4 regions of the Caldalkalibacillus thermarum genome follow, and region 3 is predicted to be linked to each of the others. Evidence: riboswitches for the same ligand, from Rfam matches in the RefSeq annotation. Region 3 holds a riboswitch; each other region holds the start of a gene.

Region 1 (7,820 bases), on a different contig from region 3:
CCGGGGGTAAATAAACGTACATGTGGACCACCTCAACGGATAGTGTTAGCCACAGCCATGTGACAGAGGCCAGCTTATACCATCAGGCTCATACTATAGCGTATGACAAAATAGGTGGGGGGTTGCACATGATTAAGCCATTTGACCAATTATGAACGTGCAAGGCAGGTGCCTCGTCCATATGAATTCCCCTGACATATCTATATAGTAAGCCTTAGACACAGACGAATGTCGATGTAGCTAGGCTAAATTTGAACTAATTTCGTCATTATATGCATGTGTACAATCCCATGGTGAATAAGTGTCATAAGATATATGACATAAGTGAATAAAATAAGGTTTTGTGAGGAGGATCAATTGTGCCGTGCACTCTGTATCGGTTGTGTTGCTCCTGCATCGGAAGAACGGTAAGGATATGGACTCGAGACGGTCGGGTATTGACGGGGCGTATATGTTGGGTGACGCCATCCAGCGTTCACCTCATTCCTGTTGGGAGGCCGGTTAATCAGGAGGATGAACAGGTTACGGTTCAGTATGCCCTAGCGGATAATACTCTGCAACGGGGAACCGAAATATGGCTTTTTGGTGGCCGAATTATTGTCCCCTTAATAGCAATAATGGGTTTAACGATTGTAGGCACAGCACCGTTTTGGGGAGTCCGTTTTAAGGGCCCTTATGATAAACCATACTGATAAGGATTAACACGTAGCCCCTTGTTAGCTCACCGTTTTAATACTTGAAAAGACCTTTTCCCAGGAGGTCTTTTTTTGTGGCTCATGATGATGGATAGAATAGTTATGTGTCAAGCGTCTTTGAAGAAGCGGTGAGAAAAATGTTTCAGCTCATCTAAGTCATCAATTTCTATCTTTGTGCCTTCCTCATAGGGAGACATAATCAACCCTGTTTTTTTAAATACAGTAGGAGAGCCACACTGGGCGCAAAACGCAGCCTGGGGATGATTGACCTTGTTGCAGGGATCCCCCAGAGGACCTCCGTCATTGGTACATTTGTTTTGTAAGGGAGCTCCACAATAAGTGCAATACTTATCTTTCTCATCCGGCTTGCGTCCACAGCGGATACAATTTTCCAGCTTCATGTGTTTACCTTCCACCTCTCACTCACCAATTGCATACGGGTTCATATGATAAGATATGAACACCATATGTGGAGGGTTCATGGCGATGGTATCGAATGACCTGGATCTCAATCAATGGAAGGCCTACGCACAAAGGTTGCTGGGCAGGGATTTTTTTACCGATTTTGTGCCTGATTTAAATCTGCAAAGTACTGAGCCTAGACATAATATTTACCGTAATGCTTCTGAGGTTATAGTGTTAATCAACATTCCCTATGTGCGGGATCTCTCTCAAATCAAATTAAATGTCCGGGAACAGGAACTCTTTATAAAAGGGAAAATTGATCTGGGTTATGAGCACATGGAGACGGTCCAGAACCAGATCTTTTCAGGCAGTTTCGAAAAAACAATTCCACTTCCTGCATTGGTCAATACTAAAAGAGTGAATGCCCAGTATCAACGGGGAATTTTGAAAGTACAGCTGTTCCCTAAGTTAAAAGGAGAGGGAACAGCTGTTAACATTCAAGACATTTAATATACGGCTATTTTACTTTATACAAGTCCTAAAAAATCCCACCAGGTGTGGGATTTTATCTATAGTTGGACTTGAGGCTGATCAACAAGATCAGGATCCTTGACCACATTTAAATCAAATTTTGTGACAGGTCTGTTAAAAGCGTTACCAAAAACTTCTTGTCCTCCAACCGATTGCCCATTTGCGCTAAATCCTTTAAAAATAGCATTACCAAAGTTGACGGTTCCATTAAAGGATACATTGTGAACGCTTATAAAGCAGATGCGGTTAAAATGGGTGAACAACTCTTTATCCCTCCTTGTGCTGGATACAATAGGACAGCGTATTAAGGCAACCCATCCGATTCGGATGTTGGCCCAGGGGATAGATCTTCATCATCTGCTGCCGGAAGCGGGGCTGCCACCTGTCCGGGGTCAGGCACTTCCCCCAGAGGCACCTCTTCATCCGCGCGTGTCTCAAACTGTCGATAATAGGCGGTGGCAGTGGCCCGGTTTTGGCAAATAATCGTTTTGCCAATGTTAAGTGAGCCAATATTCGTGATCGCATTCACTCTGATATTCGTAATCCTGATGTTCATCAGCGACAGTCCTTCCCTCAAGCTTCTCCGTTCCTAGGTTTACAATTGTTTTTGAGGCTGATCAATCAGGTCAGGATCTTTGACCAGATTTTTATCAAAGTTGGTGGCCGGCCCATTCACAGCATCCCCGATAACCCTTTGCCCGCCGACTGCTTTGGCGTTGGCCGAGTGCCCCTTATGGATAACATTGCCGAAGTTGACCGAACCGTTGCTGGAAACGTTGTTGATTCTGATTCCAAATATATTATTGATATGTGTCACTGGAATCACCCGAATCACCTTTTTGGCATGTTTGATTTATTGTATGTTTAAGGGTTTGACGCGTGAGTTGTTTTTCTTTGCTCTCTGCTTTCTAAGGTCGAATGAAAGACCGGGAGCCCATTCCCCCGGTTTGAGTAAGATTGGCTTATATTGCAAGACTTCATTTAGGCCTTGATAGGCCTTGACACTACATTCTATGCACAGAAGGGAGAGATGCCATCATTAAGGGAGCTAGTTCCTTTCAAAATTTTATAATAATGCCTGTCTTTTTGTGCGGTTCGCAGACTTGATGAAGGAATAAAAATTTAAAAAAAGCTCTTGTTTTTTTGACCTCTTTTTACTACAATGAAGGTATAGAACATAAAACATAGTTGTTTAATAGGAAAAGGAGGAATATCGATGTCCGGTCAAACTCTTGAAACGGTTCAAACCGCACCAAGTTTGCCTCGTATCGGAGATCCTGCTCCCCAGTTTGAGGCACCTACTACCCATGGTCCTGTAAAATTGGAAGATTACAAAGGATCCTGGCTGGTCTTGTTCTCCCATCCGGCTGACTTTACACCGGTTTGCACGACAGAATTTATTGCTTTTCAAGAGATTTATCCCCGTCTGAAAGCACTGAACACCGAACTGCTTGGTTTAAGTGTTGACAGCTTGCCGGCTCACATTGCCTGGGTGAGAAACATTGAGGAGAAAACAGGGGTCAAAATTGAATTCCCGGTCATTGCTGACTTGAGCCGTGAAGTAGCTACCAAATACGGCATGATCCATCCTAATGAAAGCACCACAGAGACGAACAGGGCTGTGTTTGTGATTGATGACAAACAAATCATTCGTGCACTGATCTATTATCCGCTGACCACCGGCCGCAACACGGAAGAAATCGTCAGACTGGTGGAAGCTTTACAAACCACAGATAAACATCAAGTATCCACTCCGGCCAACTGGAAAAAGGGCGACAAAGTGGTTGTGCCACCGCCTCAAACTCAAAATGCTGCTGAAGAACGCGTAAAAGATCCTAACCTTGAAGTGATTGACTGGTATTTGACTAAAAAAGAGCTGTAAGGAGGCAGGCTGATGCCTTGCACACAGCCTGAAAGTTTTCTTTCTTCAACTGAGATTAGGTTCTATTTGCAAACCCTTCTTGATCAACCCCTGACAGAAACGGAATTGTCGAAGCAGGTACAGCACCCCCTGTTTAAAGTGCGCAGTACGGTGCGTGAACTGGCTAGACTGGGGTATGTGCAACAGGAAGAACACGTTTCTCTGACGGAGAAAGGATTAACCTATTTACGGGAGGCACAGGAAACACAAGACACTTAATAGGTTCTTTTATTAGCCGTGCAAACCACTTGCACGGTTTTTTGTCTGTACTATAATGGAAGAGAGATTTTTGTGACTAGACCCAGGCAAGGAGGAAATAATGATGAAAATGATGGATGCCAATGAAATTATCAGCTACATCCAAAACAGTGAAAAAACAACCCCAGTTAAGGTACATATTAAGGGAAACCTGGAGGATATTAATTTTGGTGAAAAAACAAAAGCTTTCATCACCGGCAATGTAGGGGTTTTATTTGGCGAGTGGAAAGAGATCCAAGCTGCGATGGAAGCTAATAAAGACAAAATTGAAGATTATGTAGTGGAAAATGACCGCCGCAACTCCGCCATTCCACTGCTGGATTTAAAGCATATCCACGCCCGGATAGAGCCCGGCGCCATTATTCGCGACCAGGTTGAGATCGGTAAAAATGCTGTGATTATGATGGGGGCTGTCATTAATATCGGTGCTGTAATTGGTGAGGGCACGATGGTCGACATGAATGCAGTGATCGGCGGCCGGGGGACTATTGGAAAAAATTGTCATATTGGGGCAGGAGCAGTTATTGCCGGTGTCATTGAGCCTCCTTCAGCTAAGCCAGTCGTCATCGAAGATAATGTGGTCATTGGCGCCAATGCGGTCATTCTAGAAGGAGTGCGTGTAGGCAAAGGTTCCGTTGTAGCGGCCGGCGCCGTTGTCACTGAGGACGTCCCTGAAAATGTTGTCGTAGCCGGTACACCTGCCCGCATTATTAAGCAAATTGATGAGAAGACAAGGGCAAAAACTGAAATTAAACAGGAATTAAGACAACTGAAATAAGAGTAACGGAGCATGTCCACTCACCGCAGCCTTCCCTATTATTATTGAAGAGGGGGAAGGCCCTTATTTATATCATAGGTACCGTAAAGGAGTAGTTAGAGATGGATCTCACTCAATTTGTTCAGATACGGCGTGATCTCCATCAAATCCCAGAACCTGGATTTAAGGAATATAAAACTCAGCAGTACATCCTGGATTACTTGAGGCAATTACCCGGGGAGCACTTAGAGGCAAAAACGTGGAGAACAGGTGTTTTAGTTAAAATTAAAGGTAAACAGCCCCGGCAGACCATTGGTTACCGGGCCGATATGGATGGACTGCCCATTCAGGAGCAAACGACGTATAGTTTTAAGTCCAAACATCCAGGTTATATGCATGCCTGCGGCCATGATGTACATATGGCCATTGCTCTCGGTTTGGTCACCCATTTTGCCCGCCAACCGGTTGATGATAATGTACTGGTCATTTTTCAGCCGGCAGAAGAGGGGCCAGGGGGTGCCCAGCCCATGCTGGAGAGTCAGGAGTTTCAGTCCTGGAAACCAGATCTGATGCTCGCCCTGCATATTGCTCCTGACTACCCGGTGGGTACCATTGCCACCAAAGAGGGGATTTTGTTTGCCAATACCTCAGAATTGTTTATCGATTTTACCGGACGGGGCGGGCATGCCGCTTATCCCCATCTGGCCAATGACATGGTGGTGGCGGCCAGCCATTTTGTTACCCAGCTGCAGTCAGTGGTTTCCCGCAATATTGATCCCCTTGATTCGGCTGTCATTACCATTGGAAAAATTACCGGGGGAGAGAAACAAAACATTATCGCTGAAACTGCCCGGGTGGAAGGGACGATTCGGACCTTATCCATGCAATCGATGAATAAAGTGAAAGGGCGGATCGAAGCACTGCTTAAGGGCATTGAAGCGGGGTTTGAATGTTCAACGGCCCTTGACTATGGCGCCAATTATTGTCAGGTATACAATGATCCTGCCTTAACCCGCCAGTTTATGAACTGGGTCAACACTCAACAACATGTGCGGTTAATCGAGTGCCAAGAGGCGATGACAGGAGAAGATTTCGGCTACTTCCTGCAGGCCATTCCCGGATTTATGTTTTGGCTGGGTGTAGACAGCCCCTACGGCTTACACCATGCCCGGCTTGAGCCAAAGGAAGAAGCGATTGGTGTGGCGATCAAGCTGCTGATCGATTATATCACATGGAAGAGTGGGCAAGATGAAGCGGCAATAGAACAATAGGGGCAGGAAAATGAATAATGTTTAATGAATTAATTTTTAGGTTGTCAGCTTAAAGCAAGTATGCTACCCTATAATTTAGAATCTTACTACAACAGCATATTGCGGAACTCCACTAGGGGTGCTGTAAGGCTGAGAGAGGTATTAAACCTCAACCCTTGGAACCTGACCTAGGTAATACTAGCGTAGGGAAGTGGAGTCATGTCAGCGTCGCCTTGTTCGGCTGTGCCTGCACGGTCTGATAAGGAAGCACAGGCAAATCCATGTTTTATGCAGTGATTGATTTCTCTTCAATAACAGGCCGTTTGGGTAATCGCTTTATTGATCTGGTTCAATGTTCTGAATGCTGACTGACCACTCCTACCTAGGAGTGGTTTTTATTTTTCAGGAAAGGAGGCGTATCGATGTCGGACAGCTTGATTTTAAATGGACATATTGACGCCGCTGCAGTTGAACAAAGTGAATGAATCTTTGGATATTCACGAGCTCATCCAATTCATCAAAGTGATGGTCCAGTTTATTTATCAATGGTGCAGTACGCCGAAATCTGTAACGACGTGAAGGAGGAAGTGCGATGAAGTTTAGTGAGCGGTTATATCAAAAAGTGAAGCCTGTCTGGGAGAAAAACCACCAGCACCCCTTTGTGCAAGGGATCGGTGATGGCAGTTTAGAGAAGGATAAGTTTCGTTTCTATATGATCCAAGACTATCTTTATTTGATTGACTATGCCAAGTTGTTCGCCTTGGGGGCGGTCAAAGCTCACGATGTGGCCACTATGGGCCGTTTTGCCCGGCTGCTGGATGCCACTTTAAATATGGAAATGGACTTGCATCGCCAGTATGCCAAAAAGTTTGGCATCTCCGAACAAGAGCTGGAACAGGCCCAGCCAGCCCCAACGACTCTGGCCTATACCCATTATATGTTGCATGTGGCCCAAAACGGCACGCTGGCAGAGCTGGTGGCCAGCCTGTTGCCCTGCATGTGGAGCTACCACGAGATCGGCCAGGCACTCAATCAGATTCCGGGTGCCAGTGAACATGAATTCTATGGGGATTGGATCAAGATGTACGCCAGTGAGGAGTTCGGGGAATTGGCCCAATGGACCATTGATTTATTGGACGAAGAAGCGGAGGGCAAACCTGAGAGGGAACTGGAGCGTCTGGAAGAGATCTTCTTAAACACGTCCCGTTTTGAGTATCTCTTTTGGGAGATGGCCTATCACAAGGAGATGTGGCCGACTGATGATTAATCCTGAAGGCCTGGTTGAACAGGAGAAAGAGCAGTCGCTGCTTGTCTTTGACAATGTCTGTTTTAGTTACCCGTCACAAGATGCCTTGATGAGGAGACAATTCAATCTCCCAAAGATTTGGAAGGACGGCCGAATGGCTGCTGGAAGGTGGCTTGATAGAGGAGATTCCTCCCGTTGAGGAGATCTATTTCAACCTGGACAGTGAAAAATAACCAGTCAGAAACGAATACTCTCCTTAGAATAAACATGATATAATCATAGCACATGATGTCTCCATCGGCATATATATGTAAATAATTATTGCGGCTAAAGGAGAGTTATTCTGCATGAGTGATAAACAGGTACTGGGTTTGATTTACGGGGGAAAGTCAAGTGAACATGAAGTTTCATTGCGCACCGCTTTCTCCATCTTGCAGGCCATAGATTATGATAAATGGACAGTGATTCCGCTTTATATTCAGTTGGATGGCATGTGGGTGGAAGGGAGCAGTTTACAAAAGCCGCCTTCTGCTGTTGCCGAGCTCAGATTGGCCACTAATCGCCATCCGGACCTGTTAAAGCTGAAGGAAACGGTGGATGTTGTGTTCCCGGTCGTTCACGGTCCGTATGGGGAAGACGGCACTTTGCAGGGCTTGTTGGAGATGATCGACGTCCCTTATGTAGGATCAGGTGTGCTGGGTTCCAGTCTGGGAATGGATAAAGTGATGATGAAAAGAATGTTTGCTTTACACAATTT
Region 2 (7,820 bases), on a different contig from region 3:
AGGGCCGTGCGCAACGCCTCAATCGCTTCCTGTTGGAGCAATGGTTGCCCGCCTTTGGCCACCATAACCGGATCAACGACAATGTTGTTCACCTGGTAAGCCTTTAATTGCTGGGCGACAGCCTCGATAATTTCGGCACTAAACAGCATACCGGTTTTAACAGCATCAACTCCGATGTCACTGAGTACGGCTTCCAGCTGGGCTTCGACCGCTTGCACGGTTTGGGGATACACGCCATGCACGCCCAGCGTGTTTTGGGCCGTTAAAGCGGTAATGACACTCATGCCATAAGTCCCTAATTCCTGAAAGGTTTTCAAGTCAGCCTGTATACCTGCACCTCCGCCACTGTCAGATCCGGCAATTGTGAGAACACGATAAACCATCATTACACATCCTTTCACAGCTTCATACTCATTTTCCAACGCACCTGTTTCTTCTCAAACAATCCTTTTTTACGTGACTCTTCTCTACTGAAAGCGCAATGGATCGAACATCTTAAGATTGACAGCAGGCTGGCGGCCTTCTATTATATCAGCAACCACCTTGGCTGTTACTGGACTTAACAAAATGCCGTTCCGATAATGACCGCTGGCCAGAATCACGTTAGGCTGATGGCGTAACCGGCCCAGAAGCGGATAGCCATCCTGGGTGGCGGGACGCAAACCAGCCCAGCAGTGAAACGGCTCTTTATCCTTCAGAAATGGAAACAGGTAACGGCTCCATTTGACCAGCCGGCTAATTCCTTTCTCCGTCGTGGAAGTGTCAAAGCCGGCAATATCTTCAGAGGCCCCACAGACGATGGTGCCGTTGCCCTTGGATAACACATAGCCCTGGCTGGAGAAAATAATGTGTTTGATCTCTTCCTGTCCTTGCTCATAAGCACAAATCTGGCCGCGGATAGGGAAAATGGGCAGCCGAAGTTGCAATGGTTCTTCAAAAAAGGAGGTCCAAGCCCCGCTGGCCAAAACACATTGATCTGTGCTGAAACACCCCTTCTCCCCGGTCTCAAGCAGCAAGCCATCTGCAGTTACCTCTTTGAACCGCACTTCCCCCGCGTGTTGTACAATATGAACGCCCATTTTCTCGCAGGCTGCCAATAACGCCTGGACAAAATCAGGGGTGTAGACATGGTGTTCATCGGGATAATATAAAGCGGCAACTGCTTCCTGGGTCAAGTGGGGTTCCAGGTTGCGCAACGCTTGGCCACGGACAATCTCGGCCTGTACTCCCCATTCTTTTTGCCATTCCAACCGGCTCTTTAAGGCTAATTCATCCGCCTCATGAAAAGCCAGATACAAACTGCCAGACCGAGTATATTCAAAAGCTAGTCCCGAGACAGTCCGCACTTCTTGTTGCCAGTCAGGGTACAGCTTTAAACTGTGGTGGCACAGGGTAAAAAAATCGTCCGGATCTTCCCCGATTTCTGAATAAGGGGCCAGCATCCCGGCAGCAGCTCCTGTCGCTTGTCCCCCGCATGCTGTTTTTTCTAATACGATAACCTTTAATCCGCGCTTGGCACACTCAAAAGCAATGCTCAGCCCAATAATACCTCCGCCTACAATGGTGAGCGGGCTGTGCGGCACTGCGGGCCTGGCCGGAAATGATAAGCTTTCCCTTTGTCTGGTTGTTGTTAAGATACCCATCATTAACCACTCTCTTATTTAAGAATAAAGTTTTGGGGGCTGCTGGCCGTTGCATATTTTTTCTTGGGAATCCGTCCAGCCAGATAAGCCAAGCGGCCTGCTTCAATGGCCAGCTTCATGGCCCGGGCCATCCGAACCGGATCCTTGGCTTTGGCTACTGGTGTATTCATCAGTACAGCATCGGCGCCCAGTTCCATAGCTTGGGCCACATCAGCAGCCGAACCTAACCCAGCATCGACAATGACGGGCACGTTGGCTTCCTCAATAATCAGGCCCAAGTTATAAGGGTTCAATATACCCAGTCCCGTTCCAATCGGTGCACCCCCAGGCATAACGGCAGCCGCCCCCGCTTCTTCCAACCGCTTACACAGAATCGGATCATCAGATGTGTATGGCAACACCACGAAGCCTTCTTTCACCAGCTGCTCCGTCGCTCTAAGTGTCTCCACCGGGTCGGGAAGCAAGGTTTTTTCGTTGGCGCTAATCTCCACTTTAATCCAGTCCGACAATCCTGAGGCCTTTGCCAAGCGGGCAATCCGCACCGCTTCTTCAGCTGTTTTGGCTCCGCTGGTATTGGGCAAATAGGTAAATGACATCCCTTCTAAATGTTGCAAGATGGCATCTTCATCCGGATGTTCTAAGTTAACCCTGCGAATAGCAAAGGTGAGTACCTCAGCTCCCGAGGCTTTAATCGCTTCAATTTGGACATATGGATTAGGGAAACGTCCCGTGCCCAGGAAAAAACGGGAATGTAAGGTTTTCCCGGCAATCACCAGCGGATCATTGCGCAACATAGATTCCCTTGATGCTTTGGCCGTCATCATTTAACCTCCCCCTACAAAGTGAACCAGCTCCACTTTGGACCCGGGCTCCAATTGATATTGCCCCCACATTGAGCGGTCCACGATATGGCCGTCTACTTCGGCAACCACATGTTGCTTATTTAACTGATAATGTTCGATAAGCTCTTCAAGCGTTTCACACTCCACCTGAGTCTCTTTTCCGTTGACGATTAACGTTTTCATGCTTTCACTTCCTTTGCACCGCTGTCCGTTAATTTGAGCACTGTCTGTTGATGGATAGGTTTACCGGACCGTTTCTAATTTGCGGGCAAAAGCGCGGGCTGCCTCTTTTACATTTTCAGCACCAACAATAGCGCTGACAATAGAGATGCGCTTGGCCCCTGCCTTCAGCACCTGATCCACATTGTGGAGCTTGATGCCCCCAATAGCGACAAAAGGAATGCGAATATGTTCCACCACTTGCCGCACGTACTCCAGACCAACGGGATCGACCACATCTTCTTTGGTGTTGGTGGGAAAGACGGGGCCAACTCCAATATAATCGGCACCTCCTTCTTCCGCCCGTTTAGCTTCCTCCAGATTGTGGGTGGAAATGCCGATGATTTTATCGGGGCCCAAAATTTTGCGGGCCTCTTCCAGCGGCAAATCATCTTGTCCTAAATGAACCCCGTCTGCATCAACGGCCAGTGCAATGTCGACATGATCGTTGACAATGAAGGGAACCTTATACCGGTCACATAAAGCTTTCAGTTGACGGGCCATGTCTAACAGCTCTCTCTTGGTTTTCTTCTTTTCCCGCAATTGAACCATATCGGCACCACCCTGAATAGCCTCTTCAATGACCTCCAGATAATGTCGATGCGGATAAAACTGTTCCCCTGTAATGACGTATAAGGAAAAATCCTTCATGACCGAACCCCCCTTTAAAATAGAAAAACCACTTTCTGCACGCAAGAAAGTGGAATCAGGTTCTTTAGCACCGGATTCGACTTCCCTGCGCTGGCATTACCCAGATCAGGTAATAAGGGTCTCTCTCAGCCCAAACAGGCACCCCTAGTCGATTGCACCATTCATATTCCCTTTTACTTTAACCATACCTTTAGTTAGGAGTTATGTCAATCAATCGTTGACGAAAGCGCGAAGGTGTCGTTAAATAAAGGAGAATAATAAAGGAGGAGTCAGCATGCTCAAACAAGCTGAGAAACAGGTGATACAGCCCGTTAACAGAGAATCTCTGCTTCCTGATGAACGGCATATTGATCCCTGGGAATCCTTGTTTCGCCGCAACGAGCTGGGGACAAACAGGCTGACCAGTGTAGAGTTTACCGTAACCAACCTGTGTAATTTGCGTTGTGAACACTGCGCCGTTGGCGATGTGCTAACTGTGAAAGAATCCGAAACACGCATCCCCCTGTCGTTGTTACTTAAACGTTTGGACGAAGTAGAACTGTTGGATACACTTAGCATCACTGGCGGAGAGCCGATGTACAATAAGGAAATCATTGCTGAATACATTGTTCCTCTGCTGCGCTACGCCAAAGAGAGAGGCGCCCAGACTCAGATCAACTCCAACTTAACCCTTGATCTGTCCCGCTATGAATCGGTTTTGCCTTATGTGGATGTGCTGCATATCTCCTACAATTACAGGGATGCGGAGGATTTTTATCACATTGCCTATGCCCGTCACATGCACCAAGTCTCATTTGCCCAGGCCGAAAAAACGTTCCAGCGGTTAGTGGATAATACCAAAGCCTTAGCTCAAGCAGGGGTGTTTGTCTCGGCAGAATCTTTATTAACTCCCTTTACCCGGGATAAAATAGGACAGATTCACTATCTTATTAAAGAGATGGGCTGCCAGCGCCACGAAGTGCACCCCTTGTATCCCAGTGACTTTGCCCGGAACATGCAGGTGCTTACCTTGGATGAATTGAGAGAAACTTACCATCGTCTGCTAGATGAACGAGACCCGGACTTGTGGATCCTGTTTGGCACCCTTCCTTTCTACGCGTGCAGTCAAAACGAAGCAGACCTGGTTTTAATCAAACGCATATACAACACCCCGAATACAACCGTTCGCAATGATCCCGATGGCCACAACCGTTTAAACTGCAACATTTTTACCGGCGAAGTAACCGTTACTGACTTTGGAGACGTCGGTCCTCTTGGTCATATCGAACAGGACTCCTTGACCACCTGTTTTGAACGCTGGCAAGAGCACCCAGCCTTCAAGCCTATGAAATGCTGTTGTCCCCAAGCCCAGTGCAACGGTCCCAATCTTCTCGTTACCCATACCTATTACCAAGGGGTTGACTTCCGCAACCGACACGGCATTAATTTGAAGAAAAGCAGTGATTAAACAAATCAAATATCCTTCTCCGCTTAGAATAGAAAAAGGCATGAACTAAAACGAGCCGAGATATCAGTTTCTCGGCTCGTTTAAGTGTTTTTAGGGGAAAAATTCGGATTTTCACTTGCTAGAATCTGCGTTTTTGCTTCATTATTTTGCTTCCAAACGGCGAATGCGCTCATCCAAGTCAGGGTGGGAAGCAAACAGCTTAAACCAGCTACGCTGATTGTTGATTTTAAGGGTCTGCAACGCTTGCTGGCTGTTGTCAACCCTGTTGACGTAGGCTTTTAAGCACCGCAAGGCATGTACCATTTTGTCTTTGCCAGCCAAATCAGCCCCGCCACGGTCAGCGTGGAACTCCCGGTGACGGGAGTAAGCCATAACCACGATGCTGCCCAGAATAGAGAACAGGAGCTGAAACACGATAATCGCTACAAAGTGAACAATGGGTTGCAAGTCTTCTTTCACCAAGCGGGAAGCGGCAAAAGCAATAATCCGGGAGAAGAAGACGACAAAAGTGTTAATGACTCCTTGCAGCAGGGTCATAGTGACCATATCACCGTTGGCGATATGGGCCACCTCGTGAGCCAGCACCCCTTCTACCGCTTCATCATCCATGGTTTCCAAAAGGCCTGTAGAAACAGCAACCAGTGACCGCTTCTTGGTCGGACCGGTAGCAAAAGCGTTTACTTCAGGAGACTGATAGACACCCACTTCAGGCATATGGGTCAATCCTGCCGCCCTGGACAAGCGGTGCACTTTCTCCACAATCATGCGCTCACGGGGAGAAAGGGGCTGATCAGGATCTAAAACCCGGACACCCATCATTTTCTTAGCCATCCAACGGGACATGGCCAAAGACATCAGGGCGCCTGTAAAACCAACAACCGCACTGAAAATGAGCAGGGAGACCAGATTAATCTGTCCATCTGCCAGATACCATTCAAAACCTGTCAAAACAGAAAGAAGAGATAGAACGATACCGATGGTTAATAACACCATAATGTTAGTTAAGATAAAGAAAAAAATACGACGAGCCATTCTCATCCCCCTATCCCAATGTTGTTTCTCGTTCCCACATCATTATACCCTCTCTACAGCAGCCTTTGCCGAAAATACGTTGACGTTCACAGATTTGTCACTTTTTTACCTCGGTCTACATATTCTTCTGATTCAAAAGCAGGTCTCCCTATCATCCGGCCTGCTTATTAATCAACTCCATTTACTTTAATGGAAATCCTTGTTCCTTCAAAAACGATTTCATATGGGTGCGGGAAGGAGTAGAGAGTGTTTTGACCACCATATCTGTCCAGGTGTCCTGACGTTTGCCTTTCGTCCGCTGCAGATAGTATTGTTTGACCTCTTGGTCATACTGTTTCAGTTCATCAGCTAACGAATGTAAATCTGGATAACGGTTTTCAAAATAGACACAGGATTGGGGAAGGCGAGGTTTCACTTCCGGATCTTGATCCGGATAACCCAGACACATTCCAAAAACGGGATACACTTTATCGGGTAATCCCAACAAATCTGCAACCTTATCAGGGTTGTTACGGATGCCTCCAATATAGACAATCCCCAGTCCATGGGCCTCAGCAGCTACTGCAGCATTTTGGGCGGCAAGCGCTGCATCCACCGTAGCGACAATAAATTTTTCAGTTGTTTCCAGCGTTTCCGTCACATCCACACCTTGGGCCCTTGTTACGTAATCTAAGCGATGGAGGTCAGCGCAAAAAACAAGAAAGTGGGAACATGTTTCCACATAAGTTTGATTGCCAGCATACTCAGCCAATTTTTGCTTGAGGGACTGCTCTGTCACCCCAATAATAGAGTAAGCTTGTAAGTGACTGGAAGTTGAAGCCATCTGGGCACAGCGAATAATTTCACTAATCGTTGCGGCAGGGATTTTCTCCTCGGTAAACTTGCGAATGGAACGATGTCCTTGTAGTAATTGGACAACGCGTTCAGCCTGAGCCGGAAAGGTGGTCATGATGTTTCACCCCATCTTATGCTTTTTTTGTTCCTTTTCCATGTCTCGTCCTGTATGTTTCCACCAGTAGGATAGTTACGGGCGATGTTTCAACAACACTTTGCGGTCCTCCAGCAAAAAATGAACAACGATTTCACTCTCTTTCTGATTACCCTCTTTATTGGGAGAATAAACCTGGTGATACAGTTCTTCCAGATTGATGAGGGTATCATCTGCTATATAGAAATGGTACTGTTTCTTTCCGGCTGGCGTCAATGTTTCTTGCCCCACAATCCCTTTAATCATTAATAAATTTCGATGGTCTTGAGACCACAGCACATAACATAGGCTTTCCAGAAGCCGTCTAATGAGAATAGGCAGCTTAGCAGAAAGTGCGCTTTGGTTAGGTTCGAGTCCCGCTTTTTTATACTCGGTTCCGAAAATATGCAAGCACATCAACCCCGTGTGCCGGTTTTGCGGACGGGCAATATATTGTTGAACCGTCCTGTTAATCACCGCTTGAAGCAGCCATTTCCAGTCTCTTAACCCTGCTCCAGTCCCGTTTCCTTCTGTCAAGGGGTGTATATTGTCGGTTTGTAAGCGTTCACATTTCAAAGATTGCTCAAGTTGATCCATTCTTTCTATCCTTCCTGTTTCCCCACTGGGTTTTAAGTTACCGAGCACATAACAGAAGTTAGTTCCCGTTAATTTTTTCGCTGTATTCAGCGTCGCTACATTGACGTTTTAGTACTTTAAAGTCCGTTATCTTATTATATATTCTAACTTATTTTAGCTAGCATAAACCGTTCTGGTTTGTGACAAAAGCTTAACAATATAAATAAGGCCAGGACGCTAAATCCTGGCCAGCCTGTGCTGCCCCTTACTGGTTCCCACAACCAAAATCAACCATAACAACATGGTTACCAGAATAGCTGTAACCTTGTTACAAGGATAGTCATGGTTTGGGCTTTGAAGGCATCTGTCACTGTCATGCCAACCGCCCATTCTACAACAGTGTTTTCCCTAGTTTAAGTGTTTCCATTAACCGTTTGCTTGCT
Region 3 (7,820 bases):
ATTGATCCACCCTCAAAGAACATATATTCGCTTTTTGTTGTCACCACAGTTGTGTAGTATGCTATAATTTTATCATTAGATATGGTACGGCTAACTAAAAAATGATCTCTTGACATAAGGAGATGGGACAAGTGGAAGGCCGTTTTCAATTGGTATCAAAGTACGAACCCCAGGGTGACCAACCCCAAGCCATTGCCAAATTAGTGGAAAGCATTCAGGCTGGCCAAAAACATCAAACGCTGCTGGGAGCAACGGGAACAGGGAAAACATTTACCGTGGCCCAGGTGATCAGCAAGGTGAACAAGCCCACGCTGGTCATCGCCCACAATAAAACCCTGGCTGCCCAGCTGCACAGCGAATTGAAAGAGTTTTTTCCCCATAATGCTGTTGAATACTTTGTCAGTTATTATGATTACTACCAGCCTGAGGCTTATATTCCTCATACTGATACGTATATTGAAAAGGATGCCAGCATCAACGATGAAATAGACAAATTGCGCCACTCGGCCACCAGTGCCCTGTTGGAGCGGCGCGATGTGATTATTGTCTCCAGTGTGTCCTGCATCTACGGTTTAGGTTCGCCGGAAGAGTACCGTGATTTGGTGCTTTCCCTCCGGGTAGGCATGGAAAAAGACCGGGACGAAGTGTTGCGCAAGCTGGTGGATATCCAGTATGTGCGCAACGATGTCAACTTTCACCGCGGTACATTCCGGGTGCGCGGGGATGTGCTGGAAATTTTCCCGGCTTCACGGGATGAACAGGCGATCCGGGTGGAATTTTTTGGTGACGAGATTGAGCGCATCACGGAAATAGATGTCTTAACTGGTGAACTGGTAGGCGAACGGCAGCATGTGGCGATTTTTCCTGCTTCCCACTATGTCACCCGCGAGGAGAAGATGAAGCGGGCCATTAAAAGCATTGAGGCTGAGCTGGAAGAGCGTTTGCAAGAATTGAGGGGGCAAGGAAAATTATTAGAAGCCCAGCGCTTGGAGCAGCGCACCCGCTACGATCTGGAAATGCTGTCTGAAATGGGCTTTTGCTCTGGAATCGAAAACTATTCCAGACACCTGACCGGCCGTCCGGCAGGGGCGCCGCCTTATACCTTGCTCGATTATTTCCCCGATGATTTCCTGATCGTCATTGATGAATCCCATGTGACCATTCCCCAGATCAGAGGGATGTTCAACGGTGACTACGCCCGCAAAAAGGTGCTGATTGAACACGGCTTCCGCTTGCCATCAGCTGCTGACAACCGTCCCTTGCGCTTTGAGGAGTTTGAACAGCGTATCAACCAGGTGCTGTATGTGTCCGCGACACCTGGTCCCTATGAACTGGAGCATACGCCCCAAGTGGTGGAACAGATCATCCGTCCCACCGGCCTGCTTGATCCCACCATTGATGTGCGTCCGATCAAGGGACAGATTGACGATCTGGTCGGGGAGATTCAGGAGCGGGTCAAAAAGAATGAGCGGGTGCTGGTCACTACCTTGACCAAGAAAATGGCGGAAGACTTAACCGACTACCTGAAAGAGATCGGCATCAAGGTGCGTTATCTGCACTCGGAGATAAAGACCTTGGAGCGCATGCACATTATCCGGGAACTGCGTTTGGGAGTGTTTGATGTCCTGGTCGGCATTAACTTGTTGAGAGAGGGGCTGGATATCCCGGAAGTGTCTCTCGTGGCCATTTTGGATGCCGATAAAGAAGGCTTCCTCCGTTCGGAACGTTCCCTGATCCAGACCATTGGCCGTGCTGCCCGCAATGCCAATGGTCATGTCATTATGTATGCTGATCACGTGACCGAGTCGATGCGGGCGGCGATAGAAGAGACCAAGCGGCGCCGCCAAATCCAGCAAGCTTATAATGAAAAGCACGGCATCACCCCCAAAACCATTGTCAAACCGGTCTACGATGTGATCGAAGCCACCAAGGTGATCGAAGATAAAGAAGCGTACCGTGCCACACCCGATGTAGACAAACTGTCGCGCAAAGAGAAGGAAGATTTGATCAAGAAGCTGGAAAAAGAAATGAAAGCAGCTGCCAAGGAGTTAAATTTTGAACGGGCAGCGGAGTTGCGCGATCTCATCTTGGAATTGAAAGCGGAACTGGAAGGATGATGAGCATGAGCAACCGATTCATCTCTGTCAAAGGAGCCCGGGTGCACAACTTGAAAAATATTGATGTGACGATTCCCCGCAACCAGTTTGTGGTGTTGACCGGATTGTCCGGATCGGGCAAATCGTCCTTGGCCTTTGATACGATTTATGCGGAGGGGCAGCGGCGTTATGTGGAATCCCTCTCCGCCTATGCCCGCCAATTTTTGGGACAAATGGATAAGCCGGATGTGGATGCCATTGAAGGTTTGTCCCCGGCCATTTCCATTGATCAGAAAACGACCAGCAAGAACCCCCGTTCCACAGTAGGAACAGTGACAGAAATTTATGATTATCTCCGCCTGCTGTTTGCCCGCATCGGGCGCCCCCACTGTCCCACCCACGGGATTGAAATTACTTCCCAGACGGTGGAGCAGATGGTGGACCGCATCCTGGAGTATCCCGAGCGGACCAAGCTGCAAATATTGGCTCCGGTGGTTCGCGGGCGCAAGGGTGAACATGCCAAGTTGCTGGAACAGATTGCCAAGCAAGGCTTTGTGCGGGTCAGAATTGACGGCGAGGTGCGTGATCTGGCCGAAGAGATCAAACTGGAGAAAAACAAAAAGCATACCATTGAAGTTGTCGTGGACCGCATTATCCTCAAGGATGGCATCACCTCCCGTTTGGCCGACTCCATTGAAACGGCGCTGGACATTGCCGATGGCAAGGTGCTGGTTGATGTGATCGGTCAGGAAGAGTTGCTGTTCAGCTCTAACCTGGCTTGTCCCGAATGCGGCTTCAGCATCGAGGAATTGGCGCCGCGGCTGTTTTCATTTAACAGTCCTTATGGGGCTTGCCCCTACTGTGACGGCCTGGGCAGCCGCCTGGAAGTAGATCCGGACCTGGTCATTCCTGATCCCAACCTGTCCATTAACGAAGGGGCGCTTGCCCCTTGGGAAGGCTCAAGTTCCCCCTATTACGAACAGCTGTTAGCCTGCGTCTGTGACCATTTTGGCATTGACCGTGATACCCCCTTTGGGGAGCTGCCCCAAGGTCAACAAGACTTGCTGCTGTACGGCAGCAAAGGAGAACGTTTCTACTTCCGCTATGAGAATGAATTGGGCCAGATCCGGGAACAACATGTCCCCTTTGAAGGTGTCATTCCTCATGTGGAGCGCCGTTACAAGGAGACAGGGTCAGACTATGTCCGCGAACAGCTTGAAGCCTACATGAGCCACAAGGCTTGTCCCAAGTGCCAGGGAGCCCGCCTGCGGCCCGAGGCGTTGGCCGTCACCATCAATGGCAAAAACATTGATTATGTGACACGCCTCTCCGTGGCAGAAGCCAAGCAGTTTTTTGCATCTTTGACCTTGACGGAGAAAGAACAAAAGATTGCCCAGCTCATTTTGCGCGAGATTGAGGAGCGGCTGGGATTCCTGATTGATGTGGGCCTTGATTATTTAACCCTGAACCGCTCGGCCGGCACCTTAAGCGGAGGAGAGGCTCAGCGTATCCGCCTGGCCACCCAGATTGGATCGAAGCTGACGGGGGTCCTCTATGTGCTGGATGAACCTTCCATCGGTTTGCACCAGCGGGACAATGACCGCTTGATCCGCACCTTGGAACAGATGCGTGATTTGGGCAATACTTTGCTGGTCGTGGAGCACGATGAGGATACTATGCTGGCGGCCGATCATTTAATCGATATTGGTCCGGGTGCTGGTGCCCATGGGGGACGGGTGGTGGCCCAGGGCACGCCGGAAGAGGTGATGAATAATCCCAACTCCCTTACCGGACAATATCTCAGCGGGAAAAAATTTATTCCCCTCCCAGCCCAGCGGCGCCAGCCCAATGGCAAATGGCTGGAGATTATCGGGGCCCGGGAAAACAACCTGAAAAATGTAAACGTCAAAATCCCCTTGGGCGTGTTCACGTGTGTCACCGGGGTTTCTGGATCAGGCAAAAGCACACTGGTGAATGAAATTTTGCTCAAGGCGCTCATGCGGCAATACTACCGCTCCAAAGTCAAACCCGGAGAACATGAGGAGATCAAAGGCACGGAACATCTGGATAAAGTGGTCAATATTGACCAGTCACCCATTGGGCGGACCCCCCGGTCCAATCCGGCCACCTACACAGGCGTGTTTGATGATATCCGGGAAGTATTTGCCCAGACCACGGAAGCAAAGATGAGAGGCTACAAAAAGGGCCGTTTCAGCTTCAATGTCAAAGGTGGGCGCTGTGAAGCATGCCGGGGAGACGGGATCATTAAGATTGAGATGCACTTTTTACCCGATGTGTATGTGCCTTGTGAAGTGTGCAAGGGCAAACGCTATAACCGGGAAACCCTGGAGGTCACCTATAAGGGGAAAACGATTGCCGATGTGCTGAACATGACCGTGGAAGAAGCCCTTGACTTTTTCCAGAACATCCCCCGCATCAAGCGCAAGCTGCAAACCTTGCAAGATGTCGGCTTGGGCTATATGCGCCTGGGCCAGCCGGCCACCACGTTGTCCGGAGGGGAAGCCCAGCGGGTGAAGCTGGCTTCCGAACTGCACCGCCGCAGCACCGGGCGCACCCTGTACATTCTGGATGAGCCGACCACAGGTTTGCACATCGAGGACATCCGCCGCCTGTTGGAAGTGCTGAAGCGGCTGGTGGACAATGGGGACACGGTGCTGGTCATCGAGCACCATCTGGATGTGATCAAAGTGGCCGATTATATAATTGACCTTGGACCTGAGGGAGGGGACGGAGGCGGTGAGATTGTCGCCACAGGCACCCCGGAAGAAATCTGCCAGGTCAAGCGTTCTTATACCGGCCAGTATCTGGGGCCCATTTTGGAACGGGACCGTCGGCGCATGAAACAGCAAGAAACCGTCAAGGTATGACTATAAAGTTCCATAAACCGCTGTCACCGTTTATCCGTGTGATGCCTGATTAGGTATCACACGGATATTTAACAGGTTGAATTGCCACACTTTTTATGATATATTAACTTGTGTAAAATCTAATAGTATTACTGGGGGTGCCTGTGAGCCAGGCTGAGAAAGGAACGCGATGAAGTTCCTTAACCCTTTGGACCTGATCTGGGTAATACCAGCGTGGGGAAGTAAACAACGGGTACAGTACGTTGGCAGTGTTGGCTGCCTGTGCCAATCCGGCCGCATGAAAGCCAGGTCCATATCCAGGATCTGGCTTTTAAGTTTGCTGCAAAGCGCTTTAAACGATGGCTGCCATTAACTTATGTGCTGTAGCTCAGCTTCACTGACCCGGATCATGTCCTCCTTTACCACATTAAATTAAGGAGGTTTTATTTATGGGGAATGATGTTCAACCACAAGTTTCGATTCCATCATCTCCGGGCAGTCGTAAAGTGTATGTGCAAGGCTCCAGACCAGATATTAAAGTACCTATGCGCGAAATTGAACAATCACCGACACTGAAGCCGGAGGGAGAAGAAAAAAATCCTCCTCTCAGAGTGTATGATACAAGCGGGCCTTATACGGATCCAGAACAGCAAGTCGATTTCAGGAAAGGGCTTCCTCCACTGCGGAGAAAATGGATTTTGGAGAGAGGGGACGTGGAAGAATACGAAGGCCGGAAAGTAAAGCCTGAAGATAATGGATATCGTTCGAGTGAAGGCAGGCCGTTCAGTGACCTTCCGCAAAGTTCGGCCAGAAAACCGCTCAGGGCCAAGAAAGGGAAAGTGGTTACACAACGCTATTATGCCCGGCAGGGAATCATAACGCCAGAAATGGAGTTTGTGGCCTTGCGTGAAGGGGTTTCTCCAGAATTTGTCCGGGATGAAGTTGCCCGTGGCCGGGCGATTATTCCAGTCAATATTAATCATCCTGAGAGTGAACCCATGATCATTGGCCGCCATTTTCATGTTAAAGTAAACGCCAATATTGGCAACTCGTCCGTCACCTCCTCTGTCGCTGAAGAAGTGGAAAAAATGACCTGGGCGATCCGTTGGGGAGCAGACACGATTATGGATTTATCTACCGGGAAAGACATACATACGACCCGGGAGTGGATTATCCGCAATTCACCTGTTCCTGTGGGTACAGTACCCATCTATCAAGCGTTGGAAAAAGTAAACGGCAAGCCAGAAGATCTGACATGGGAGATATACCGGGATACGCTGATTGAACAGGCTGAACAGGGGGTAGATTATTTTACGATCCATGCCGGTGTATTGTTAAGATATATTCCATTAACAGCGGGCAGAGTGACCGGCATCGTTTCCCGGGGCGGTTCCATTATGGCTGCGTGGTGTCTGGCCCATCACGAAGAAAACTTTTTGTATACCCATTTTGAAGAGATCTGTCAGATCCTGAATCAGTATGATATCGCCGTTTCTTTAGGTGATGGACTGCGTCCCGGATCTATTGCGGATGCCAACGATGAAGCCCAGTTTGCCGAATTGGAAACGTTGGGTGAGTTAACCAAAATAGCCTGGGAATATGATGTCCAGGTGATGGTGGAAGGTCCGGGCCATGTGCCCCTGCATTTGCTGAAAGAAAATGTGGACAAACAGATGGAGATCTGCCATGAAGCACCATTCTATACTTTAGGTCCGCTGACCACCGACATTGCTCCCGGTTACGATCATATTACCTCTGCGATCGGTGCAGCCGTCATCGGCTGGCATGGAACGTCAATGCTGTGTTATGTCACCCCTAAAGAGCACCTTGGTTTGCCTAATAAGCATGATGTGCGTGAAGGGGTCATCGCTTATAAAATTGCAGCTCATGCCGCTGACTTGGCCAAAGGCCATCCCAATGCCCGCAAAAGGGATGATGCACTGTCGAAGGCACGTTTTGAATTTCGGTGGAATGACCAGTTTAACTTGTCTCTTGATCCGGAACGGGCCAGGGCCTATCATGATGAAACCCTTCCCGCCGAAGGGGCCAAGACCGCCCATTTCTGTTCCATGTGCGGCCCCAAGTTTTGCAGTATGAAAATCACTCACGAACTCCGAGAATATGCCCAAACAAAAGGTTTGGAGATAGAAGCAGCCGTTCAAAAAGGCTTAAAAGAAAAAGCGGAGGAATTTAAGAAGGAGGGCAGCCAGCTTTACAAATAACCGTGTGGCAAATGAAGGGGCCGCTTAAGGCCCCTTTACAGTTTTGTCTTTGCGGATAATATATTGGGCACCGCAATGAGGGCAAACCACCTTCACCTTGCCCAAGGGAGAGTTAAAAGAATATAAGCAAACCTGGCAATCCATTCGGCGGACAAGCACCACCTTCATCAACAACAGATAAATGACGTAGATGCATCCCCCGAACAAAATAAGGGAGGGCAGCCATGCAAACAACTCCATAAAAAGTCCCTCTTTCGCCATCGTTGAATTTGGGTAAGTCATCAGTGCTTGTTCCATATCTATGACGAGTGGGGACAAATTATCCAAGAAAAACTAAATGAACATTTTATCTCAGCAGGCCTAGTAGTTAGGTAAAATCAGCACTTCCACCCGCCTGTTTTGCTGGCGCCCTTCCGCTGTGTCGTTCGTGGCCACTGGTTTGTACTCGCCGTACCCGCGCACACTGAAGTATTCAGGGGATAAGTTCTCATTTTCCAGGATAATCTTTAGAAAATTAATGGCCCGCATGGCACTGAGGTCCCAGTTGGAGCGGAAGTGGCTGTTGTGAATGGGCACATTATCGGTGTGTCCGGAAACCTCGATATGCCGGGGAGGATCTGAGACCAGCAAATTAG
Region 4 (7,820 bases), on a different contig from region 3:
AACCGGGGTGAACAGAGTGAAGGGGAGCCACGAGCCCAATCTCTTGAGGCAGAAGATCTGCTCTTTTTTGATACGGAGACCACAGGTTTGGGCAGCGGCACAGGCAACACCATATTTTTGCTGGGCTATGCCCGGCTGAAACGGGATCATGTGCACATCACCCAGTTTTTCTTGCCCGGCCCCTCTCATGAGGCAGCGTTTTACCATGGATTTTTGCAGGATGTCCGTGACTTAAAAAATTTGGTCACCTATAACGGCAAAGCGTTTGACTGGCCGCAGGTTAAAACCAGGCACACCTTTGTCAGGGAACGGGTGCCCAAGCTGCCCCGCTTTGGGCACTTTGACCTGCTGCATGCAGCCCGGCGGCTGTGGAAACAAGAACTGCACTCCTGCCGCCTGGCAGTGATTGAAGAACACAAACTGTCCATCCGGCGCGAGAGAGACACGGCTGGTTATTTAGCTCCCATGTTGTACTTTGACTACCTGCAAGACCCCTGTCCCGAAACGATCAAAGGCGTTTTTCGCCATAACGAATGGGATGTTTTGTCTTTGATCAGCTTATATATTCATCTATCCTCCCTTGTCTTGGGACGGCAAACTTCTACAGCAGAGGAAAAAGTTGAATTGGGCCGCTGGCTGGAACAGCTAGGGCAAGAGGAAGCGGCCCAAAACTGCTATGAAGAACTGCTGGCGTCACTTTCTGCCGACCATCACCTCTATGTGCCCGTTGCCCATCAACTGGCCAGTTTATACAAAAAACGGGGGAATTATGAGAAAGCTTTAGTGCTGTGGGAATCTCTCCCCGTTGACAACCATCCATACGGCCTGGAAATATTGATTGAATGCGCCAAACTGTACGAACATAAGCTGCAGGATGTTGAGAAAGCCTTGTTTTATGCCCGTCAGGCTTATGCCCGCTGGAAACAACACAAGCGCTTGCCCGGCCACGCTCCCCGCCAGGCCGAAGCCAATTTAGTGAAGCGCATTAACCGTTTGGAGAAGAAGATGAAAGGCAAGCAAGCCTGTGATATAGATGAGGGGCCCACCTTGTTTTCCTATGCGGAGTTTTAGACACAGCTGGCACAGCAAGATGAATGTTCTGTCCCGCTTCAAGAGCGGCAGTTAGAACTAGTTAGAGGAGGATGTAAATGGAACATATTTTAAGAAAATTACAGCCTGTGCTTGGTATCAATCGTCCGCTGCAAGGATGGGGCCTGATATCATCCTGCGAAAGAAAACGGCTAACATCAACTTACGTCAAAAAATGCTTTAAATATTACCGTTTTAAACGTAAAATGATAGTAAAAAATATGAGGTGAAACGGATGGATGAAAAGATCATTTTACAAGCGATAAGGGAGTTATCTGAGCAGATCAAAAACACCAATGCACGGCTAGACCGTATCGAGGAACGACTAGACCGCATTGAGGAACGGCTGGACCGCGTTGAGGAACGACTAGACCGCATTGAGGAACGGCTGACCCAAATTGAAGTCACTCAGGAAAAGATGAAGGATAGCATCGACTTGCTTGCTGAAAAACAGTGGGCGTTTGAGAATGATGTTTACCGATTAAAGAAGACACTCAATTTGAAGTAATCTTGGTATAGCTCCGCCTTTTAAGACTCTCTTTGCTAAACATCTCTCATTCTTTGCTGCCAAAAAACCGGTCCTGAATGGCCAACAGCCCCGGCGCTCCCCCTGTATGCCAAAAGAGTACTTTCTCATTGGGGCTGATTTTTCCTTTTTTAATGTAATCGATCAAAGCCGCCATCGCTTTGCCGGTGTAGACATGATCAAGAATAATCGCTTCCAGGCGGGCCAGTGTCGTGATAGCTTCCTGCGCTTCTGCCGTCAGCTTGCCGTAACCGGGGCCGATATAGGCATCATCAAGCAGTAACTCCTTCGCTTTCCAGGCCGGTTCACATTCATAGAGACAACGCTTGATTCTGTCGGCAATATCAGGTACGGGCAGCCAGGGGCTGATTCCCAAGATGCGTGTTGTCTCGTACCGTCCGGCCCGTTCATTGGCCAGAAACAGACCGGCAAAGGTCCCGCCGCTTCCGGCGGTCACCACAATCCAGTCAAAATCATGATCGCCCAATTCCTGATAAGCATCCACATAGCCTAAAGCGCCCAAACCGTTGGAGCCCCCGATAGGAATTAAATAGGGTCTGTGTCCCTCTTGGACAAGGGACTGATAAGCCTCTTCCAGCGCAGCCTCCATCTCTTCCGCCGTACGGGCTCCGCTGAAACGGACCTCTGCTCCCAGCAGTTCATTAAAAAACAGATTAGCTTGCCGGCGGCCCGGATCACGTCCAGCCAGCACCAGCACCGGTTTTAAGCCCACCTGCACGGCGACAGCAGCTGTCGCTTTGGCGTGGTTAGACTGCGGTCCTCCTGTGGTGAGCACGGTGTCGGCCCCTTGAGCCAAGGCATCGGCCATAATATACTGCAGCTTGCGGATTTTATTTCCTCCCGTCACGATGGACCCGGTCAAATCATCCCGCTTGATCCAGATTTCCACTCCCAGCACTTCACTTAACCGCTCCAGGCGATGGAGGGGTGTTGGGCAGTGGCTTAAAGCCAAAGGCTTGATCATTTGACGGACCTCCTGTGCACATGTTGGCCAGCCACATGCTGGTTTACTGGTGAAAAGCATTACATTTTTGATGATACAGTGCCTGGTCGTCCTGCGCAATAACAGTTCCAAGTGGTCATAACTAGAGAATGAACACAAATGGAAAGGACACGCTTAAGATGGCCAGACACCCCAATCCCGAGCGTACGATTGATACCGATCCCCAAAAACTAAAGAGACTGGCTAACAAACTTTCCCTTCACTTTTGGGGAAAGCCATGCCAGATTCCTGTCACCTGGAACGGCCGCCTGACAAAAACCATGGGCCGCTTCCTGTACACCGAACAAAACGGGCAGCGGACACCGCTTAAAATTGAAATCAGCAAGTACGCTGCCCACTGGATCGACAGGGAGATTTTTGTGGCCGTTTTGCTGCATGAGTTATGCCATTACCATTTGTTTATTGAAGGACGGCCCTATCATGACCACCATCCTGTTTTTGAACAGGAGTTAAGACGTGTAGGAGCGATCTCCACCCAGCGCGTTCAGCTGCCCCAAAAAGCATACAAACTGTATTGCCAACGCTGCGGAGGATACCTCGGCTTACGCCGGAGGATTAATGTTGGCCATTACCGCAGTATATGCTGCCGGGCTCCTATTCTAAAAGCAGAAACCTGGCTGGGTGAGTTTCGCTATGACGGACACATCTTGAAAAACAGCAAAGTTCGTCTGCCGGAGTGATATTTTCGTTGATCATCTCCAATACTATAAGATACACATGCTTGGAAGGCAAAAAGGAGATGATCCCTGTTGACCTTATTGATAATCGTGTTGATTGTGACCGGCCTGGCTGTCCTAGCTGTGGCCTATGTCGCGGGACAGCATGTTTACTTGCGGCGGCAGTTTCAAAAAAAGGCGCAGGCAGACCAGCGCTTGTTCCAGCGGGTCAGACACAATCTGAACGAACGCCTTTCGGTTCAGGAAGCGGAACAACGCTTTAAACTTGAGCCCCACACCGAGGTGCTCCGTTTTATCCAAGGAAACACAGATTTTCCCCTCACCCAAAATGACCGCTTGCGCATTCTGAATAACGGGGAAGCGTTGTTTCCCGCTCTGTTTGAGGAAATAGACAAAGCACAGCATCATGTACATATTCTTTTTTACACGGTTCAGGATGATCATATCTCTAATCAATTGTTTGAGAAACTGGAGCAAAAAGTACAGGAAGGGGTTGAGATCCGCCTCCTGGTTGACGGGGTGGGCAGCCATACCCTGATTGGGGGGGAAAGGTTTAAGGCGTTGCAAAAGCAAGGCATCCAGTGCGGGGTGTTTGCCCCTCCCCGGCTGCGCTTTTTGCCGTACATGCACTTCCGCAATCACCGCAAGATTGTGGTGATTGATGGCAAGGTAGCCTTTACGGGGGGATTGAATGTAGGGGATGAGTATTTACACCGGGATCCCAACACAGGCTTTTGGCGGGATGTTCACGTGTTAATCGAAGGGGAAAGTGTACTGCTCATGCAGCGTATTTTTGCCACAGACTGGTACTACACCACTGGAGAGATGTTGGAGGAAAACGATCAGTATTTCCCCACCTTTACCCGTCAGGAAACCCATCAGCGGGATCAACAAACCATCCTGGCCCAGGTCGTACCCAGCGGACCGGATATGACCCGTCCCATAGCCAAGGACAGTTATCTTATCGCCATCCACAAGGCCAAAAAGCGGATTTGGCTGGGCACCCCTTACTTTGTCCCCGATCAGGAGATCATCGAGGCTCTGAACGCGGCCAGGAAAAGAGGGGTCGAAGTGAAACTGATCGTGCCTAAACGGACAGACAACCCTTTCGTCCACTATGCCTCCTTCCACTTTCATAAACAATTGCTGCCGGCCGGTGTAGAAATCTATCTGTACCACAAAGGCTTTTACCACGCCAAAATGGCTTTGGTGGACGATTATATTGCCAATATCGGCAGTGTCAACCTGGACAGGCGCAGCTTTCATTTTGACTTTGAAGCAGGGTTATTTATCTACGACCGTCACGTATACCGCCAAGTAGAGGCGATCTTTAAGCAAGATTTGCAGGACTGCCGGCAGCTGAAAGCGGAACAACTGTTTCAGCAGCCATGGTGGATCAGGACAGCGACACAGTTGTCATTGTTAATGGCACCTTGGCTCTAAAACACAACTGCCCGAAAGGAGCCAGACATTAAGAAACGGCTTTCTCCTGGACAGACCAGGAAAAAGCCGTTCTCCTTTTAGGCTTTCAGTGTCACTGTAAAGCGAATGTCCCCTACTTGATTGCCGTTAAGGGACAAATGATAGGCCCAGTGCAGTTCCCCGCAACGGTCTTCTCGACAGTGGTTTAAGTTGGTTGAGTTCTCGGAGCCCAGGGGCAAGGTTGTGCCCAACGGTTGAAACCGATAAGCCGTCGTATGGGTCTCCATGTTCAACGCCCCATAGGGTGTGTGATAGATCCCTTGTGTGGTACTGTTAAGCCGGTATTCATGGTTCATGCGGACCGCGCCATGACGGATGACCGTAACTCTATCCTGCTCAATCTTCAACGTGTTGTCTATGGGGCCGTCTTCTGTTTGCTCCCTAAACTTGAGATAGTATATTTCTCCTTTGCGGTACAAGGTTCCCTTTAAGTGCTGGATCTCTTCATCCACCGGTTGGCCGTGTTCAAACCTCTGGGCATGAATATGCAGCTTGACAGGTTGTTTTTCAACCGTTGGACTCATCTGATCACCTGACCTGCAAGAGTTGGGGACGCATCTTGATCAAGAAAATGACAATCAACAGGCTGATGATCATTTCCGGCAGTAAGTAAGACAAGTTATACAAAGCAGAATAGATGGCGACAGGCATCCCTTCCGGGGCATAGGCCCCAAACCAAACCACCCCGGAGACAAAATGGCTCAAGAAACGCAACCCTGAGGCCAGCACAATCCCCGTTGTGGCCAGGCCTATCATTTTTCCTGGTGTGTGGGCCTTATTAAGGGCGAACAGTCCTGCTGTTCCCAACAGGGCAAAAGCCAAGGGGTAATCCAGCACCAACTGCACGGGATGAACCACGTAACCACCCACCAACGCTTTGATCAGCCCCACAACGAGCCCGGCGGTCAAACCAGCGGCCACTCCCCGGCGCAAAGCCAAGACAAAGATAGGCACCATTACCAGTGAAATGGAGCCCCCATAGGCCCATAACGCCCCTAATTTTATAAAACTGAAGACATAAGCCACAGCAGCCATCATCGCCGTTTCGATCAAAACAAGCAGGCGTTGCCGTTCCATCATGCTTCCCTCCATGTAAAGTTTGACAATAATAAAAACCACTCCCGGAGGAGTGGCAGAAACAGAAATGTATCCTTAATCAGATTGTCCCAGGATCCGTTGTGCCAATTGTGGCCAGTTCGACAACCTGAAAGACCACTTCTGTTCCACTTTCCTCCGCTAGCATGACCTAGATCAGGTTCAAAGGGTTGGGGCCGCCGCCCCTCTCAGCCCGCCTCTGGGCACCCCTAGTGGAACACGGTCAACATCTATGGGATGTTTGCCTCTATTATAACATAAGAATGAGTGGCAAATATGATTAATCCCTAGTACAAACATATTTTTTTAACCTGTTACCTTTAAAGGCATTATGGCAACCCATTATTTTACCCAGCCCAACAGCATCTCCCGCACCAGCTTGGCAGCCACAATTTGCGTTTTCTCCGTTGGATCATACACGGGTGCCACCTCCACCAGGTCCGCCCCCACGATCTCAACATCCGCTTTGGCCAAAAGATGGATCGCTTCCAACAGTTCAGCCGAGCTGATGCCTCCCGCTTCGGCTGTGCCTGTGCCAGGGGCAAAAGCAGGATCAAGGACGTCAATATCAATGGTCACGTAAACCTTTTTACCGGCCAGTGAGGGTAACGCTTTTTTTAACGGCTGGGCCACTTCAAAGGGGTAAAAATGCATACCGGACTCACGCCCATACTTAAACTCTTCTCTGGTTCCCGAGCGGATGCCGAACGAATAGACCCGCTCCGGCCCCAACAGCTGGCATGCTTTCTTAATGGGCGTCGCGTGAGAGAGCGGTTCTCCTTCGTACTCCTCCCGCAAATCGGCATGGGCATCAATATGGATGAGATAAACATCCTCAAACCGGCGCTTGACTTCTTGAATGATGGGCCAAGTGACCAGGTGCTCACCCCCAAGGCCCAAAGGAAATTTGCCATCGGCCAGCACCTTGCGCACAAATTCTGCAATCAGTTTTAAGCTGCGGCCCGGATTGCCGAAGGGCAGTGGAATATCTCCCGCATCAAAATAACGGACTTCTTCAAGATGACGGTCCAAATAGGGGCTGTACTCTTCCAGCCCAATGGACACTTCCCTAATGCGGGCCGGTCCAAACCGGGATCCCGGCCGGAAGCTGACTGTGAAATCCATGGGCATGCCATAGATCACCGCCTCGCTTTCCTCATAATGGGGATGGCTGGCGATGAACACCTGCCCCGAATAGGCTTCATCAAAACGCATAGCAACCTCCTCCATTTCCTGCTGTGGCTCTTTGAGGACCTTTTTCAATACCAGCAGCTTAAACTGGCGCACCAATATGAAAGCTTACTCAGTCAAATCTTTAACAAATTTAGGCAAGGCGAACGCCGCTTTATGCACTTCCGGCGTGTAATACCTTGTCTCAAATGCCAACTGCTCAGGCAAACTGGCCTTGAGAGGGTCATGTTGTTTGGAACCGATGGTAAAGGTCCACAAACCGCTGGGATAGGTGGGAATGTTACAGGTATACAAGCGCGTAATGGGGAAGATTTCCTTCACATCGGCAAACACCTTGCGGATTAAGTCTCCGTGAAACCAAGGATTGTCTGTCTGGGCGACGAACAAGCCCTCATCCGTTAAGGCCTCAAAAATACCTCGGTAAAATCCCCTTTCAAATAACTTGGTTGCCGGGCCAACCGGCTCGGTGGAATCAACGAGGATCACGTCATATTCGTTGCGATGCTGGTGGATGTGCATAAATCCGTCATCCACCAGCACCTCAACCCGGGGGTTATCCAGTTCTCCAGCAATGTTGGGCAGAAACTTTTTAGAGTACTCAATCACTTGCCCGTCTATCTCAACCAAAACAGTTTTTTCGACACTCGGGTGTTTCAATACCTCACGGATGGTTCCCCCGTCCCCTCCTCCTACAACCAGCACTTTTTTGGGCCGGGGATGGGTGAAGAGCGGCACG

What was found. A riboswitch is a leader RNA that binds a small molecule or an ion and turns the genes downstream of it on or off. The one in region 3 is predicted to bind thiamine pyrophosphate.
Region 1: it holds a riboswitch for thiamine pyrophosphate, as region 3 does, so the genes downstream of both, tenA (thiaminase II) here and thiC (phosphomethylpyrimidine synthase ThiC) in region 3, are expected to answer to the same signal.
Region 2: it holds a riboswitch for thiamine pyrophosphate, as region 3 does, so the genes downstream of both, thiE (thiamine phosphate synthase) here and thiC (phosphomethylpyrimidine synthase ThiC) in region 3, are expected to answer to the same signal.
Region 4: it holds a riboswitch for thiamine pyrophosphate, as region 3 does, so the genes downstream of both, thiT (energy-coupled thiamine transporter ThiT) here and thiC (phosphomethylpyrimidine synthase ThiC) in region 3, are expected to answer to the same signal.

What each region holds. Positions count from the first base shown of each region.
Region 1 covers NZ_BMKZ01000010.1:36,063-43,882, reverse strand. Annotated here, with positions in the region: gene gerPC (spore germination protein GerPC) at 1-22, opposite strand, end outside; gene IEW48_RS05635 (zinc ribbon domain-containing protein) at 803-1,096, opposite strand; gene IEW48_RS05630 (Hsp20/alpha crystallin family protein) at 1,182-1,610, shown strand; gene IEW48_RS05625 (spore germination protein) at 1,670-1,894, opposite strand; gene IEW48_RS05620 (hypothetical protein) at 1,936-2,187, opposite strand; gene IEW48_RS05615 (spore germination protein) at 2,227-2,448, opposite strand; gene IEW48_RS05610 (peroxiredoxin) at 2,848-3,513, shown strand; gene IEW48_RS05605 (helix-turn-helix domain-containing protein) at 3,526-3,771, shown strand; gene dapD (2,3,4,5-tetrahydropyridine-2,6-dicarboxylate N-acetyltransferase) at 3,875-4,588, shown strand; gene IEW48_RS05595 (N-acetyldiaminopimelate deacetylase) at 4,690-5,838, shown strand; TPP riboswitch at 5,943-6,044, shown strand; gene tenA (thiaminase II) at 6,410-7,084, shown strand; gene IEW48_RS05585 (D-alanine--D-alanine ligase) at 7,411-7,820, shown strand, end outside.
Region 2 covers NZ_BMKZ01000011.1:1,356-9,175, forward strand. Annotated here, with positions in the region: gene thiD (bifunctional hydroxymethylpyrimidine kinase/phosphomethylpyrimidine kinase) at 1-383, opposite strand, end outside; gene thiO (glycine oxidase ThiO) at 468-1,643, opposite strand; gene IEW48_RS05870 (thiazole synthase) at 1,658-2,464, opposite strand; gene thiS (sulfur carrier protein ThiS) at 2,468-2,668, opposite strand; gene thiE (thiamine phosphate synthase) at 2,729-3,355, opposite strand; TPP riboswitch at 3,421-3,511, opposite strand; gene yfkAB (radical SAM/CxCxxxxC motif protein YfkAB) at 3,630-4,802, shown strand; gene htpX (protease HtpX) at 4,944-5,834, opposite strand; gene nfsA (oxygen-insensitive NADPH nitroreductase) at 6,016-6,783, opposite strand; gene IEW48_RS05900 (hypothetical protein) at 6,859-7,398, opposite strand; gene IEW48_RS05905 (glycerate kinase) at 7,769-7,820, opposite strand, start outside.
Region 3 covers NZ_BMKZ01000023.1:303-8,122, forward strand. Annotated here, with positions in the region: gene uvrB (excinuclease ABC subunit UvrB) at 132-2,117, shown strand; gene uvrA (excinuclease ABC subunit UvrA) at 2,123-4,984, shown strand; TPP riboswitch at 5,108-5,221, shown strand; gene thiC (phosphomethylpyrimidine synthase ThiC) at 5,413-7,185, shown strand; gene IEW48_RS10100 (hypothetical protein) at 7,210-7,425, opposite strand; gene motB (flagellar motor protein MotB) at 7,546-7,820, opposite strand, start outside.
Region 4 covers NZ_BMKZ01000018.1:12,500-20,319, forward strand. Annotated here, with positions in the region: gene IEW48_RS08720 (ribonuclease H-like domain-containing protein) at 1-1,071, shown strand, start outside; gene IEW48_RS08725 (hypothetical protein) at 1,149-1,319, shown strand; gene IEW48_RS08730 (hypothetical protein) at 1,325-1,597, shown strand; gene IEW48_RS08735 (1-aminocyclopropane-1-carboxylate deaminase/D-cysteine desulfhydrase) at 1,644-2,600, opposite strand; gene IEW48_RS08740 (SprT-like domain-containing protein) at 2,759-3,319, shown strand; gene cls (cardiolipin synthase) at 3,389-4,759, shown strand; gene IEW48_RS08750 (YwiB family protein) at 4,837-5,322, opposite strand; gene thiT (energy-coupled thiamine transporter ThiT) at 5,327-5,875, opposite strand; TPP riboswitch at 6,010-6,114, opposite strand; gene speB (agmatinase) at 6,236-7,108, opposite strand; gene speE (polyamine aminopropyltransferase) at 7,193-7,820, opposite strand, start outside.